DNA from 2 places in the Aeromonas intestinalis genome. Region 1 is predicted to be linked to the other one. Evidence: predicted binding sites of a transcription regulator. Region 1 holds the regulator's gene; the other holds the start of a gene.
What was found. The regulator LexA, encoded in region 1, represses DNA repair genes until DNA is damaged. The targets are predictions, from matches to a motif close to ANCTGTNTNNNNANACAGNT.
Positions count from the first base shown of each region.

Region 2: the regulator LexA is predicted to act here: its motif matches at 3,263-3,282, upstream of dinB (DNA polymerase IV).

Region 1 covers NZ_JBSTYK010000024.1:25,934-33,622, reverse strand. Annotated here, with positions in the region: gene trmL (tRNA (uridine(34)/cytosine(34)/5-carboxymethylaminomethyluridine(34)-2'-O)-methyltransferase TrmL) at 1-384, shown strand, start outside; gene dinF (MATE family efflux transporter DinF) at 446-1,816, opposite strand; gene ACW5W7_RS20595 (SCO family protein) at 1,839-2,465, opposite strand; gene ACW5W7_RS20590 (hypothetical protein) at 2,693-2,983, opposite strand; gene lexA (transcriptional repressor LexA) at 3,372-3,995, opposite strand; gene plsB (glycerol-3-phosphate 1-O-acyltransferase PlsB) at 4,209-6,632, shown strand; gene ubiA (4-hydroxybenzoate octaprenyltransferase) at 6,721-7,584, opposite strand; gene ACW5W7_RS20570 (chorismate--pyruvate lyase family protein) at 7,581-7,689, opposite strand, start outside.
Region 2 covers NZ_JBSTYK010000004.1:20,032-27,720, forward strand. Annotated here, with positions in the region: gene nqrE (NADH:ubiquinone reductase (Na(+)-transporting) subunit E) at 1-280, shown strand, start outside; gene nqrF (NADH:ubiquinone reductase (Na(+)-transporting) subunit F) at 298-1,521, shown strand; gene ACW5W7_RS06165 (FAD:protein FMN transferase) at 1,525-2,562, shown strand; gene nqrM ((Na+)-NQR maturation NqrM) at 2,652-2,876, shown strand; gene ACW5W7_RS06175 (hypothetical protein) at 2,956-3,162, opposite strand; gene dinB (DNA polymerase IV) at 3,285-4,337, shown strand; gene ACW5W7_RS06185 (methyl-accepting chemotaxis protein) at 4,404-6,545, shown strand; gene ACW5W7_RS06190 (transcriptional regulator GcvA) at 6,830-7,689, shown strand, end outside.

The sequences.
Region 1 (7,689 bases):
CGGTTGCACCTGATAGAGCCGCTGGGATTCGAGTGGGATGACAAGCGGGTGAAACGGGCGGGGCTCGACTATCACGAATTTGCCGAGGTGAAGCGCTGGCCGAGCTATGAGGCGTTTCTGGCGGCGGTCGCACCGACCCGGGTCTTCGCCTGTACCACCAAGGGGCGCACCGCCCACTCGGCGGTTCGGTTCGCCCTGGGGGACGCCCTGCTGTTCGGCCCCGAGAGCCGCGGCCTGCCCGCGGAGATCATCGAGAGCCTGCCGTTCGAGCAACGCCTGCGCATCCCCATGCTGCCCCAGAGCCGCAGCATGAACCTGGCCAACGCGGTATCCGTGTTCGTCTACGAGAGCTGGCGCCAGTTCGATTATCAGGGCGCGCTCTGAGTCGCTGCCTGCGGGCGCCGTCCCTCAGACCCGGCGCCCGGTCAATCCATCCGTTTGCCGACTAGGCTGATTGCACCGGCCGGACCTGCTCCAGCAAGCGGCCATCGCGCTCCAGCCGCCAGCACAGCCAGCCAAGGGTCAACCCCCGCCCCGTCATCAGCGCCGCCATGGCGGCCCACAAGGCCGCCACACCCCAGTCCTGGCACAGCCACCAGATGGGGAAGAAACCGGCAAACACCGCCACCAGCATGCTGTTTCGCATCTCCCGCGCCCGGGTCGCCCCGATGAAGACCCCGTCCAGCAGATAACACCAGACCGCCAGCAGCGGCATGACCACCAGCCAGGGCAGTTGGCGGTTTGCCTCGGCGATCACCGCCGGAATGTCGGTGATATGGGCGATGAGCTGTCCGCCCCCCAGGGCAAACGCCAGGGTGAAGCCCAGGGCGATCAGCCCGGCCCAACCCAGGTTGAGGGCGATGGCCTCTCGCAGCGCCTGCCGATCCCGCCGCCCGATGGCACGCCCCACCATGGCCTCCACCGCGTAGGCAAAACCATCCAGCCCGTAGGAGATGAGCATCAGGAAGTTGAGCAGCACCGCGTTGGCCGCCACCGCCACGTCCCCGAGCCGCGCCCCCTGCAGGGTCATGAAGGCGAAGCAGAGCTGCAGGCAGAGTGAACGGATGAAGATGTCCCGGTTCAGGCCGAGCAGGCGCCGCAGGGCGGGCCACTGACGCCAGCGTTGCCAGGCCCCGCGCCAGGTCTCTGTCGGCAGGTGGCGCAACCGACGGCTCACCAGCCAGAGCCCCAGCACCAGGGCGCCGTAATCGGCCAGCAGGGAGGCCGCCGCCACCCCTTTCACCTGCCAGCCCAGCCCCAGCACGAAGCCGGCATCCAGCACCATGTTGACCAGGTTGCTGAAGATGAGCAGCAGCATGGGGCTGCGGGCATCCTGCATGCCCAGCAGCCAGCCCATGATGACCAGGTTGCACAGGGCCGCCGGGGCGCTCCAGATCCGGATCGATACATATTCTCCGGCATGGAACTGCACCTCGGGCGAGCCACCACTCAGCGCGATGAGCGCCGGCAAAAAGGGCAGCAACAGCAACAGGAGCGCGGCACCGAGGGCGACCGCCAACCCCAGCGCCCGCGCCAGGGTATCCAGCTGCCCCTCGGCACTGCCTGCCCCCTGAGCCTGGGCAGTCAAGCCCGTGGTGGACATGCGCAGGAAGCCCAGCAGCCAGAACAGCAGGTTGATGAGAGTGGCACCGACCGAGACGCCACCGAGGAACCAGGCCTGGCCGAGGTGACCGATCACCCAGGTGTCCACCAGTCCCAGCAGCGGGGTGGTGACGTTGGAGAACACCATGGGCAGGGCCAGGGCAAAGACGGCGCGATGACGCCCGGGGTCACGAAGCCAGGGCGGGATCAGCATGCACAACCTCCGGCGGCAGGCATCACTCGCCGGCCAGTCGCACGATCCGGGTGAAATCGGACACCATGGTCGCCATCGACACATGGGGCACCTGGCCCTCCTGTGCCTGGGGGCGGAACACGGCCACCAGCTTGCCCGCCGGGCTTATCAGCACGATGGAGGCAGAGTGGTCGATCAGGTAGTCCTTGCTGTCGTGCTCCACGATGGAGTAGACGAGGCCCAGGTTGCGCACGAAGGGGAACAGATGATCGTGCTGCGCCGTCACCGCCTTGAACTCGGGCTGGAAGAAATCGACATACCCCTTGAGGCGGGCGCTGTCGTCCCGCTTGGGATCCGCCGAGACGAAGACCACCTGACTGCGCGGTGCTATCTGCTTCAACTCCGGATAGACGGCGCGCAGATCCGCCAGGGTGGTCGGGCAGATGTCCGGGCAATAGGTGTAGCCGAGAAACAGGAAGGTCCAGTGGCCATGCAGATTGGCCTCGGTGAAGGGTTCCCCATCCTCATCCACCAGGGTGAAGGGATTGATGTCCCGCCCCGCCGGATAGTAATTGGCCTGCTCCGGCTGGAGGGGCCGACTCCAGTAATAAATGACCATGATGCTAACGACCAGCAGCATGAACATCAGGGGATAACGGGGTTTCACCATATAAAATTTGCCTTGCCAGGGAGTTCAGCCAGGGGATCGGACCAAATCGAGGGTCATTGTAACCTGCCAGCCCCTGTCGCTGGCTACCCCAAGGTCTGAATAGGGGGTAGGACCCCATCCCGCTGGCGCGGTCACCAGGCCGTCCATCCCCACGCTTTGCCTCGGGCTTGCCCGAAAAACAGAAGCCCCACACAAGGTGGGGCCTGGAGCAAACGGGTGGTGATCACTCAGGGGCGCCACCGCTGCCGAACCTGGGGACGCCTGATGACGGCATGCAACGGGACGACAGGAGCTGTCCAGGGGGCATCCGGCAAGCCGATGTCGTGATGGCGACGAAACAGGCGCACCAGGCGGACTATCTTGTCCTTGGGGCACCCCAACCAGATGGTCCAGCCACTCCCCTTGTGATACACCCAGAGCGCGTAGAACCACGTCATCCGGCTGCCCTTGATGAAGCGGGTGATGGAAGATGCGGGGGCCGTCTCCGGACCCGGATCCCATGGTGAGCTTGAAGCCATACCTGTCCTCCTTGCGCAACAGGCTACGTCGAGCCGCCCCCTTGCCAGCGGCAAGCTGATGCAGGACCACGTACTGACGCTGTGGGTCGCTTCGAGACATGGACACTGACCACATCCGGGCGACTCTCCCTTCTATCCCGTGCCGCCCCAGCAGCATCGGCGTTGCATCCCTGCGGCCTTATCCCGGCCAGCTCAGGCAATCCTTCGGGGGATGGCGACCCCCTGAACCGCCAGCGCGAGGCGGACATACCCAAGGATATATCTGAAATGCCGACCCGGTGGCGACGGCGTGGTTTGAAGGCAACAAAAATGGCGAAGGTGGCGACAGATGCGGGGGAGACAGAAACGACGCGGCCTCCCGCAGGAGGCCGTCTGATGGCTGCCGAGATTACATCCAGTCGGCGTTGCGGATGACGCCGACCGCCAATCCCTCGATGGTGAGGTGCTGGCTGGCGAGATCCACCGAGATGGGGGAGAGCTCTTCGTTCTCCGGCAGCAGCCACACCTGGCTGCCCTTGCGCTGGAAGCGCTTGACGGTGACATCCTCATCGAGGCGGGCCACCACCACCTGGCCGTTGCGCACGTCCTGGGTCTTGTGCACCGCCAGCAGATCCCCGTCCATGATGCCGATGTTCTTCATGCTCATGCCCTGCACCCGCAGCAGGAAGTCTGCCCGTGGGTGGAACAGGGCGGGATCCACCTGATAGTGGCTCTCGATGTGCTCCTGGGCCAGGATGGGTTCGCCGGCGGCCACCTTGCCGATGAGGGGCAGACCACTCTCTTCCGGCGCCTCTTCCTCTTCGAGCAGCAGGCGGATGCCGCGAGAGGTGCCGGGCATGATCTCGATGACCCCTTTCTTGGCCAGGGCCTTCAAATGTTCCTCGGCCGCATTGGCCGACTTGAAACCAAGCTTCTGGGCAATCTCGGCACGAGTCGGCGGCATGCCGGTCTCGTTCATGTTCGCCTTGATAAGCTCCAGCACTTCAGCCTGGCGGGGAGTAAGGGGTTTCATAACATGGGCACCTGTCTTTTTATACAGCACACTGGCAGTATATACAGTGCTGGGGCCAAGGCAAGGCGTAGCTGATATTTGTCCCGTCTTCGTCGCACTTATTGCGGCAAATGACCCATTCTTGATCCTGTGCGCCACTCATCCTACCTCTCGGCGACAAGCCAGCGGTGATTTGTTATGCTCACGCCGCATTTTTTTGGAGAGCAGACACCCATGTCCATCGGACAGAACATTTCCAGAGCCATTCTGCAATGGCCGGTCAGCGGCTTGGTCAATCACAAGAGCCTGCCGGAAAACCCCATTACGGAACTGGACCTGGACCCGGCCAGACCCATTGTCTATGCCCTGAAAACCAGCTCGATCACCGACCTCTTGACCCTGCAGCAGTGCTGCGAGGATCTCGGTCTTCCCGGTCCCTTCACCCCGCTGGAACTGAACGGTCAGCTGCTGCCGCGCTATGTCTGTCTGGATCGCCCGCCTCCCCTGTTTGGCAAGCGCACCAAACCGCTGCCCTTCTTGCAAGAATTTCACCAGCTGCTGGATCTGCACAAGCAGGATCCGGCGCTGGACATCCAGGTCGTTCCCGTCACCCTGTTCTGGGGCCGCGGTCCGGGCCGGGAAGGGGAAGAGGCCTCCGGCTGGAACATCATCAGCAGCCTGGCACCGAACCGCCTCAAGAAGGCGCTGATTGTGATCCTCAAGGGCCGCGAGAACCTGGTGCGCTTCTCTCCGCCCCTCTCCCTGCGCTACATGGCGGACAAACACGGCACCGACGAGGCCATCGCCCACAAGCTGGCACGTGTGGCGCGTACCCACTTCAGCCGCCAGCAGCTCGCCGCCACCGGCCCCAAGCTGCCGAACCGCAACCTGCTGTTCAAGCAGTTGCTGGACTCCAGCGTGATCCAGCAGGCGATCGAGGAAGAGGCCGAGCGTGAGGGCATCAGCCTGGAAAAGGCGCAGAAACGCGCCCATGGCTACATGGACGAGATCGCCTCCGACTTCTCCTACCGGCTGATCCGCCTCGGCGAGAGCTTCCTCGGCTGGCTCTGGAACAAGCTCTACCGCGGCCTCTCGGTCAACGGCGCCGAACGGGTACGCCAGTTGGCCCAGGAGGGACACGAGATCGTCTACGTCCCCTGCCATCGCAGTCACATGGACTACCTGCTGCTCTCCTACGTCATCTACCACCAGGGCATGGTGCCGCCCCACATCGCGGCGGGCATCAACCTGAATTTCTGGCCGGCGGGCCCCATCTTCCGCCACGGCGGCGCCTTCTTCATCCGCCGCACCTTCAAGGGCAACCCCCTCTACAGCACCGTATTCCGTGAATACCTGAACCTGCTGTTCGCCAAGGGCTACTCGGTGGAGTTCTTCACCGAAGGGGGGCGCTCACGCACCGGTCGCCTGCTGCCCCCCAAGACCGGCATGCTGGCCATGACCCTGCAGGCCATGATGCGCGGGCTGGACAGGCCGGTGACCCTGGTCCCCGTCTATCTGGGCTACGAGCACGTGATGGAGGTGAACACCTATCACAACGAGCTCAAGGGCAGCCGCAAGGAAAAGGAGAGCTTCCTGCAGGTGCTCGGCATCCTGCGCAAGCTGCGCAACTACGGCCGCGGTTTCGTCAACTTCGGCGAACCGCTGACCCTCAACAGCTATCTCGGTGAGCATGTTCCGAACTGGAAGGAGAGCATCGGCAAGGAAGAGCGCCCGGAATGGATGGCCCCCACCGTCAACCAGCTGGCCGAGCTTCTGATGACCCGCATCAACGACGCCGCCGCCGTCAACGGCCTGACCCTGAGCGCCCTGGCCCTGCTGGCCGCCGAACGCCACGCCCTGACCCGGGACGAGCTGCAGGCCCAGATCAACACCTATCTGGACCTGCTCAAGCAGGTGCCCTACAGCCCCCAGAGCACCATGCCGGACGAGGATGCCAAGACCCTGCTGGATCAGGCGATGGAGCTCAACAAGTTCGAGGTGAGCGAGGACAAGCTCGGCCAGATAGTCAGCCTGGATCGCTATCAGGCCATCCTGCTGACCTACTATCGCAACAACATACTGCACCTGTTCGCCCTGCCTTCCCTGGTGGCGGCCTTGATCGAACGCTGCGAGGGCATAAGCCGCAGCGAGATCGTCGCCCGCTGCATCGACATCTATCCGCTGCTCAAGACGGAGCTGTTCCTGCGCTATGGCGAGGAGGAGCTGCCGGCACTGGTGGACGCCCTGCTGGCCGAGCTGCAACGCCAGCAACTGATCGAGCTGCGCGAGGGCGGCTACTGGGTCAACCCGGTCAACCAGATGCGATTGCTGCTGCTGGCAGAGAGCATTCAGGAGACGCTGCAACGCTACGCCATCGTGCTGACCCGCTTGCTGGCCCAGCCCCGCATCGAAGCGGAGCAGCTGGAAGCGGACGGCCTGATGATGGCGGAGCGTCTCGGTACCCTGCATGGCATCAACGCCCCCGAGTTCTTCGACCAGAAACTGTTCAGCACTCTGATCCACTCCCTGCGCCAGGAAGGCTATCTGGATACCGGCAGCAAGCCGGATCTGGGCCGCTTCCAGGCCCTGGCCGACAACATAGTGCCGCTGCTCAGCACCCGGATCCGCCGCACCATAGAGGCGGGCAACCGCACCTGATGCCCTGACGAGGCGTCGGGGGAGATAAAAAAAGGCCGCATCAGATGCGGCCTTTTTCATGGGGTCAGCCCCTGGTGCATGAGCCTGCCTAGAGGTAGTGAACCACGACCCCGAGCAGCACCAGAGCCCCCACATAGTTGTTGTTGAGGAAAGCCTGGAAGCAGGCTTCACGCTGGCGCGCCCGGATCAGCCACTGCTGATAGACGAACAGCGCCGCCGCCCCCAGCAGGCCCCAGTAGTAGCTGGCGCCCATCGCCATCAGCTCCCCCACCAGCAGCAGCACCAGCAGGGTCGCCAGTTGCAGCATGCCGATGATCCGCTTGTCATGGCGGCCAAACAGGATGGCGCTCGATTTCAGCCCCAGCTTGAGATCGTCGTCCCGGTCCACCATGGCGTACTGGGTGTCATAGGCGATGGTCCACAGCAGGTTTGCGAGAAACAGCAGCCAGGCCACGGGGGGCAGCGCGTTGGCCTCCGCCGCATAGGCCATGGGGATGGACCAGGAGAACGCCATGCCCAGCACCAGCTGGGGGATGGGGATGAAACGCTTCATGAAGGGGTAGCAGACGGCCAGCAGCAAGCCGGCGAACGACAGCCCTATGGTGAGCGGGTTCAGGGTCAGCACCAGGCCGAACGAGAGCAGCGCCAGCACGGCAAACAGGGCCAGCACCTCCCGCGGGGCCACCTTGCCCATGGGCAGGGGGCGACCGGCCGTGCGCTTCACATGGCCGTCAAAGTTGCGATCCGCATAATCATTGATGACGCAGCCAGCCGAGCGCATCAGGAAAACGCCCACCACGAACACCAGCAGGATCCACAGACTCGGCACGCCGCCGGCCGCCAGCCAGAGTGCCCACAGGGTGGGCCAGAGCAGCAGCAGGGTACCGATGGGTTTGTCGATGCGGGCCAACTGCACATAGGCCAGCCCCCGCTCCTTGGTTAACAGCTTCACTCCGGCTCCTTAGGCAATGACGGCGAATGGGACAACAACGAGGGCAGGAAGAGTTCGTGGACCAGCAAGGGCCACGGCCCCAGATAGAGACGGGAACGGCGACCC
Region 2 (7,689 bases), on a different contig from region 1:
CAACGCCCTGGGTATCTTCCTGCCGCTCATCACCGTGAACTGCGCCATCTTCGGTGGCGTCTCCTTTATGGTGCAGCGTGACTACAACTTCGTGGAGTCTGTGGTCTATGGCGTGGGCTCGGGTGCCGGTTGGATGCTGGCCATCGTCGCGATGGCAGGGATCCGCGAGAAGATGAAGTATTCCGATGTTCCGGAAGGCCTGCGTGGCCTCGGCATCACCTTCATCACCGCGGGTCTGATGGCGCTGGGCTTCATGTCCTTCTCTGGTATTTCCCTGTAATCGGAAAGGAAATATAGATGGAAATTATTCTGGGTGTGGTCATGTTCACCGTGATCCTGCTGGCCCTGGTAGCAGTTATTCTGTTCGCCAAGTCCAAGCTGGTGACCGCGGGTGACGTGACAATCAGCATCAACGGCGACCCGGCCAAGGCTGTCACCAGCCCGGCGGGTGGCAAGCTGCTCGGCGTCCTGGCCGGCAGCGGTATCTTCGTCTCCTCCGCTTGTGGCGGCGGTGGCTCCTGTGGTCAGTGCAAGGTGCGGGTGAAGTCCGGCGGCGGCGACATCCTGCCGACCGAGCTGGATCACATCAGCAAGGGCGAGGCCCGTCATGGCGAGCGTCTGGCCTGCCAGGTCACCGTGCGCGCCGACATGGACATCGAGCTGCCCGAAGAGATCTTCGGGGTGAAGAAGTGGGAATGTACCGTCATCTCCAATGACAACAAGGCCACCTTCATCAAGGAACTCAAGCTGCAGATCCCGGATGGCGAGAGCGTGCCGTTCCGCGCCGGTGGTTATATCCAGATCGAAGCCCCTGCACACCACGTGCAGTACAAGAACTTCGATATTCCCGAGGAATATCGCGGTGATTGGGATCGCTTCAAGATCTTCGAGCTGGAGTCCAAGGTCAATGAGCCGATCATCCGTGCTTATTCCATGGCCAACTATCCGGAAGAGTTCGGCATCATCATGCTGAACGTGCGGATCGCGACCCCGCCGCCGAGCAACTGGACTGCGCCTCCCGGCCAGATGTCCTCCTACATCTTCAACCTGAAAGCAGGGGACAAGGTGACCATCTCCGGTCCGTTCGGCGAATTCTTCGCGAAAGACACCGACGCCGAAATGGTGTTCATCGGTGGTGGTGCGGGCATGGCGCCGATGCGCTCCCACATCTTCGATCAGCTGCGTCGCCTGAAGACCAAGCGCAAGATGAGCTTCTGGTACGGTGCCCGTTCCAAGCGCGAGATGTTCTATGTCGAGGACTTCGACATGCTGGCCGCCGAGAACGAGAACTTCACCTGGAACGTCGCCCTGTCTGATCCGCAACCGGAAGACAACTGGGATGGCTACACCGGCTTCATCCACAACGTGCTGTTCGAGAACTATCTCAAGAACCACGAGGCGCCGGAAGATTGCGAGTTCTACATGTGCGGGCCTCCCGTCATGAACGCGGCCGTCATCAACATGCTGAAAAACCTCGGTGTTGAAGACGAAAACATCCTGCTGGATGACTTTGGTGGTTAATCCATGCACAGCGTTGTAAAGACCTGGCTAGCCTTCGGGCTAGCCTTTTTCTTGACTGGGTGCGGTCAGGAAACGGTCCAATCCAAACCGGAGATCCACATCACCGGCAGCACCATGGGTACCTACTACTCCATCAAGGTGGCGGATGACGCCGTCCAGGATGGAGCCAAATTACAGGCCGAGGTCGATGTCCTGCTGGAGCGGGTCAACGATCAGATGTCCACCTACAGACCGGACTCCGAGCTGTCCCGCTTCAACCAGCACAAGGACAACACGCCCGTGGTGGTCTCCCGGGACACCGCACGGGTGGTGACCGAGGCCATACACATTGGCCGCGAGAGCCGCGGCGCGCTGGACGTGACCGTGGGCCCCCTGGTCAATCTGTGGGGCTTTGGCCCGGACGCGAAACCGACCAAGGTGCCGTCCGATGAATTGATAAGCCAGACTCGCCAGAAGACGGGGCTGGGCAACTTGCACGTGATTGCCTCTGCCGATGCGGATACCCTGCAAAAAGACATCCCGGATCTCTACGTGGATCTCTCCGCCATCGCCAAGGGCTTCGGGGTGGACAAGGTCGCCGAGTATCTGGAATCCTTGGGGGCACGCAACTACCTGGTGGAAATAGGCGGTGAGCTGCGCCTCAACGGGGTCAACGGCAAGGGGCACCCCTGGCGGGTGGCCATCGAGAAGCCGACCGTCAATGCCGGCTCGGTGCAGGAGGTGATCCAGCCCGGGGACAACGGCGTGGCCACCTCGGGGGATTATCGCAACTACTACGAGATGGATGGCAAGCGCTTCTCCCACACCATCGATCCGCTGACGGGCAAGCCCATTCAGCATCGGATGGTGTCGGTGACCGTGATCCACCCTTCCTGCATGACCGCGGACGGGCTGGCGACGGCGCTCACCGTCATGGGGCCAGAGAAAAGCCTGGCCTATGCCAAGGAGCAGGGGCTGGCCATCTTCGTGATCACCAAGACGGACGATGGCTTCGAAGAGTCCTACTCGGATGCCTTCAAGCCCTATCTGGTGAAGAAGTAATGAACGGCCATCCCTTCGGGGGTGGCGTTGACGTATTGAGTGCACGGGTGCCTCTCGCGGCATCCGGTTAAACAGTAAGGGGTAATAGCATGCAGACTTTTCTGATTACCTTCGGGGTGTTTCTGGCGGTGGTGGTGGCCATGGCCATCGGTTACATCTTCCAGAAGAAGACCATCTCCGGCTCCTGTGGCGGCCTTGGCACCATCGGGATCGAAAAGGAGTGCGACTGCCCGGAGCCCTGTGACAACCGCAAGCAGAAGATGGCGAAGGAAGAGGCCCGTCGCAAGATGCTGGAAGAGCACCGCATCATCTGAGCGGCACAGTCGTCATGGCGCCTGACAGAGCGAGCCAACCTTGAGGTCGGCTCGCTTTTTTGTGGGCAAGAGTCAGTGCTCAGTAATCGTATTGTTGGCAGGATTTTTTATTGAACTCGGCCTTCCTGCGGGTCAGCTCCTCCCGGGTACCCAGTTCATCCCCTTGCTTGATGGCTTTTTCCAGTATTTCGATGCGCTCGAACAGCCAGCTGCACTCGGCGGTCGGGTGATCCTTGGCCGCCGTGATGATGGGCAGCAGACAGAGTCCCAGCCAGATCTTGTTCATCCCTCTTCCTCCTTGATGATGGGTGCCTGAAGAGTCTATATGCTCCCCGCGTTGCTGCGACTGGCAGAAATCACAGCACTGGGGTAGCATGGGCTCAGTTAACTGTTTATTTGTACAGTATCATGCGCAAGATCATTCACATCGACATGGACTGCTTCTTCGCGGCGGTGGAGATGCGGGACAATCCGGCCCTGCGAGAGGTGCCGCTCGCCATCGGTGGCTCGGCGGACAGGCGCGGGGTCATCTCTACCTGCAACTATGTGGCGCGCCGCTTCGGGGTGCGCTCTGCCATGCCGAGCGGGCTGGCCAAGAAGCTCTGCCCGCCGCTGGTGCTGATCCCGGGTCGCATGGCGGTCTACAAGGAGGTCTCCCGCCAGTTGAGGGGGATCTTCCTGCGCTACACCGAACTGGTGGAGCCCCTCTCCCTCGATGAAGCCTATCTGGACGTGACGGAGAGCCCCCATTGTGGCGGCAGCGCCACCCTGATGGCCGCCGAGATCCGCGCCGCGATCAACGCCGAGCTGGGGCTGACCGCCTCCGCCGGGGTGGCGCCCAACAAGTTTCTGGCCAAGCTCGCCTCCGAGCAGCGCAAGCCGGACGGCCTGTTCGTCATCCGGCCCCAGGAGGTGGACGAGTTCGTGCGCCTGCTCCCCCTGGCCAAGTTGCCCGGTATTGGCCGCAAGACCGCCGATCGGCTGGAGTCCCAGGGGCTCTACTCCTGCGAGGATGCCAGGGCCATGAGCAGTGAGGAGCTGATCGCCCGCTTCGGCAAGTTGGGGGAGATGCTGACCGGTCGCATCTGGGGGCTGGACGATCAGCCGGTACAGGCTTCCAGGGTGCGCAAGAGTGTGGGGGTGGAGACCACCCTCAGCAGCGATGTGCTGGACGAGGAGGCTTGCTGGGCCGTGCTGAGCCGGCTCATCCCAGAGCTGGAGCTGCGCTTTGCCAGGGATTGCCCCGCCGAGATGCTGATGGGGCAGGGGATCAAACTCAAGTTTGCCGATTTTCAGCAGACCACCGTCTATCGCAAGGGGAGCTATCAGGCCGCCCGTTTTCACGATCTGCTGCACGAAGGGTTACACAGGGCTCAAGGAAAACCCATTCGCCTGCTCGGACTGGTGGTGGGGCTGCCGAGTAGCGGGGAGCGCAATCAACTTAGCCTGGATCTGGGCTGATTTAGTTAAGTTTCTGTTTCCAAATCCGATACAGTGGTTACATCTGTAGAAGTTAGGAAATCATGCATGAGTTCTCTTTCTGTTCAGGGACGGATCACCCTGATAGCCGGTTGTTGCCTCCTGGCCAGTGCCGCTGCACTGGTCGCCTCATCCCTCTTCAACGCGGCCCGTATGCAGGAGCAGGTGCTCGCTTCCACTACCCTGGAGGCGCAGCACGCGGCAGAAAACTGGATGCAGGCCATGGGCGCTACCCAGGCGGCCAGAGTGACCAGCTACCTCGACGAGGCCTATTTTCGCGCCACCTTGCTGGCCGAGAATATTTTGTTTCAGCGCAAGAATGCAGCGGATAACTTCGTTCACTCCGAGGCATTGCGCGGCGCCGTGAATCAACAGCTGCAGGATGCAGCGGAATCCTCTGCCAACATGATCGGTGTCTACGGCGTGTTCGAGCCCAATCAGCTGGATGGCGAAGATGCCAACTATCAGGGCTCGACCGCCCTCGGGGCCAACGACAAGGGACGTTTCTCCAGCTACTGGGCCAGGGTGGACGGCAAGGTGACCCTGGAGGTGATGGACGAAGCCATGCTGGCGAATGCCAAGCCGGGCGCCAACGGCCATCCCGAGAACGAGTGGTACAAGTGCAGCATCCAGTCACGGGCCCTCTGTCTGCTGGAACCCTATCTCGACGAGGTGGGTGACCAGCAGGTGTTGATGACGTCTGTGACGGCTCCCTTGCTGGAGGAGGGCAACCTGCTCGGCATGGTGGGGGTCGATATCTCGCTGACCACCCTGCAGAGCCTGGTGGAGGAGATGGGCAAGACCCTGTATGGCGGACAGGGCAAGGTGCTGCTGCTCAGCCACGAGGGGCGGGTCGCCGGGGTGGAGGGCTTCCAGATCGCCCCGGGCAGTACGCTTGAGCAGCAGGACAAGGGGTTGGTGAGCGACCTCAACGGCTGGCTCGGCAAGGGGGAGGTGGTGACGCGCTGGAGCCCGGACGGCGCCCTGCTGCAGACCTTCGTGCCGGTACGCATGCGCGGCACGGATCGCAAGTGGGGTATCTATATCGAGCTGCCTCGCGCCGTGGTACTCGCCTCCGCCCTGCAGTTGCAGGGGGATCTCGAGAGCCAGTCCGACCGTAGCGTCCTCTCCCAGCTGTTCATCGGTGGCGTCATCTCGCTGCTCGCCCTGCTCTGCATCTGGTGGATGGCGCAGCGCATCGTCGCCCCCATCCGCACCGTGGTGGCCCGTCTCAAGGACATCGCCAGCGGGGAGGGGGATCTGACCCAGCGGATCAACTTGCAGCGGGACGACGAGATTGGCGAGTTGGCCAAGTGGTTCAACAACTTCCTCGACAAGCTGCAGAGCACCATCAGTCAGGTGATCGATACCGTGGCGGGCACCCGGGCCAGTGCGGTGCAGGCGGCGCAAGGGGCGGATCGCACCAGCGCCGGCATGCAGGCCCAATATCAGGAGGTGGATCTGGTGGCGACCGCGTTCGAGGAGCTGAGCGCCACCGCCTTGCAGGTGGCGGGAGATGCGAACTCGGCGGTACAGGCTGCCAACCAGGCCGACAGGGCCGCCCAGGAGGGCAAGGCGGTGGTGGCGGATACCCAGGCGGCCATGTCCCGCCTGATGGTGGTCATCAGCGATGCCAAGCCGGTGGTGGAGCGGCTGGCCGCCAATAGCGACAACATCAACGACATCCTGGCGGTGATCCAGGGGATCGCCGAACAGACCAACCTGCTGGCCCTCAATGCCGCCATCGAGGCCGCCCGCGCCGGAGAGCAGGGCCGCGGTTTTGCGGTGGTGGCCGACGAGGTGCGCAACCTGGCGGGGCGCACCCAGAATGCCATCGTCGAGATCCAGAACCTCATCAGTCAGCTGCAGTCAGGCACCGAGGCGGTGGTCAAGGCGATCATGACGGGTCACAGCCAGGCGGACGTGACGCTGACCAAGGTGGAGCTGTCGGTGAGCGTGCTCGAGCAGATCATCCAGGCGGTCAGCACCATCCATCAGATGAACGAGCAGATCGCGACGGCAGCCCAGGAGCAGAGCGGGGTGGCGGACGAGATCAATCGCAACGTCAGCAACATCCGCGAGGTGAGCCACAGCATCCGGGCCGAGGCGGCGACCTCCGCCGACAACGGACGGGAACTGTCGCAACTGGCGGACAAGCAGCAGCATCTGGTGGGGCAGTTCAAAGTATAAGGATTACAAAAAAGGCGCCATCCAACCGGAGGCGCCAAACACATTCAGATGACAGACTGGGTTAAATCCGATGGATTTAGCCCTTTCTTCCCGCAGAGGAAGAAACACAACACCACAATCATTGTCGGCTCGCTCACAAAAACCACATGTAAACCAACATGGAAGCAAAGAATGCGAGCCATATGACAACTGATTGCGAGGCGAATTATGTTTATTCACTGGTCGACCCGCAACCGACAATTTATAATGCGCCCCATTAGAAAAATTCATCGTCGGCCGATCCCATGTCTCGTCGTTTACCTCCGCTCAATGCACTGAAAGCGTTTGAAGCAGCGGCTCGTCACCTGAGTTTCACCCGGGCAGCGGAAGAGCTGTTCGTGACTCAGGCCGCCATCAGCCACCAGATCAAGGCGCTGGAAGAGTATCTCGGCATCAAGTTGTTTCGCCGCAAGAACCGTTCCCTGCTGCTGACCGAAGAGGGTCAGAGCTACTTCCTCGACATCAAGGACATCTTCGCCTCCATCTCCGAGGCCACTGACAAGTTGCTGGCCCGCAGCGCCAAGGGGGCGCTCACCGTCAGCCTGCAGCCGAGCTTCGCCATCCAGTGGCTGGTGCCAAGGCTGGTGAAATTCAGCGAGCGTCACCCGGATATCGACGTGCGGATCAAGGCGGTCGACATGGACGAAGGGTCCCTCACCGACGATGTGGACGTGGCCATCTATTACGGTCGCGGCAACTGGCCGGGGCTGCGCTCGGACAAGCTGCATACCGAGTATCTGATCCCGGTCTGTGCCCCTCTGCTGCTGAGCGGCCCCAAGCCCCTGCGCACGCCGGAGGATCTGACCCGCCATACCCTGCTGCACGATACCTCCCGCCGCGACTGGAAGGCCTGGTTCCGTCAGCTCGATATCGATGCGCCCAACGTGAACCAGGGGCCCATCTTCAGCCACTCCACCATGGTGATCCAGGCGGCCATCCATGGCCAGGGGGTGGCGCTCGGCCACAGCGTGCTGGCCCAGCCGGAGATCGAGGCGGGTCGCCTTATCTGCCCGTTCGAGCAAGTGCTGGTGAGCAAGAACGCCTTCTACCTGGTGTGCCAGGAGCAGCAGTCCGATCAGGGCAAGATAGTGGCCTTTCGCGACTG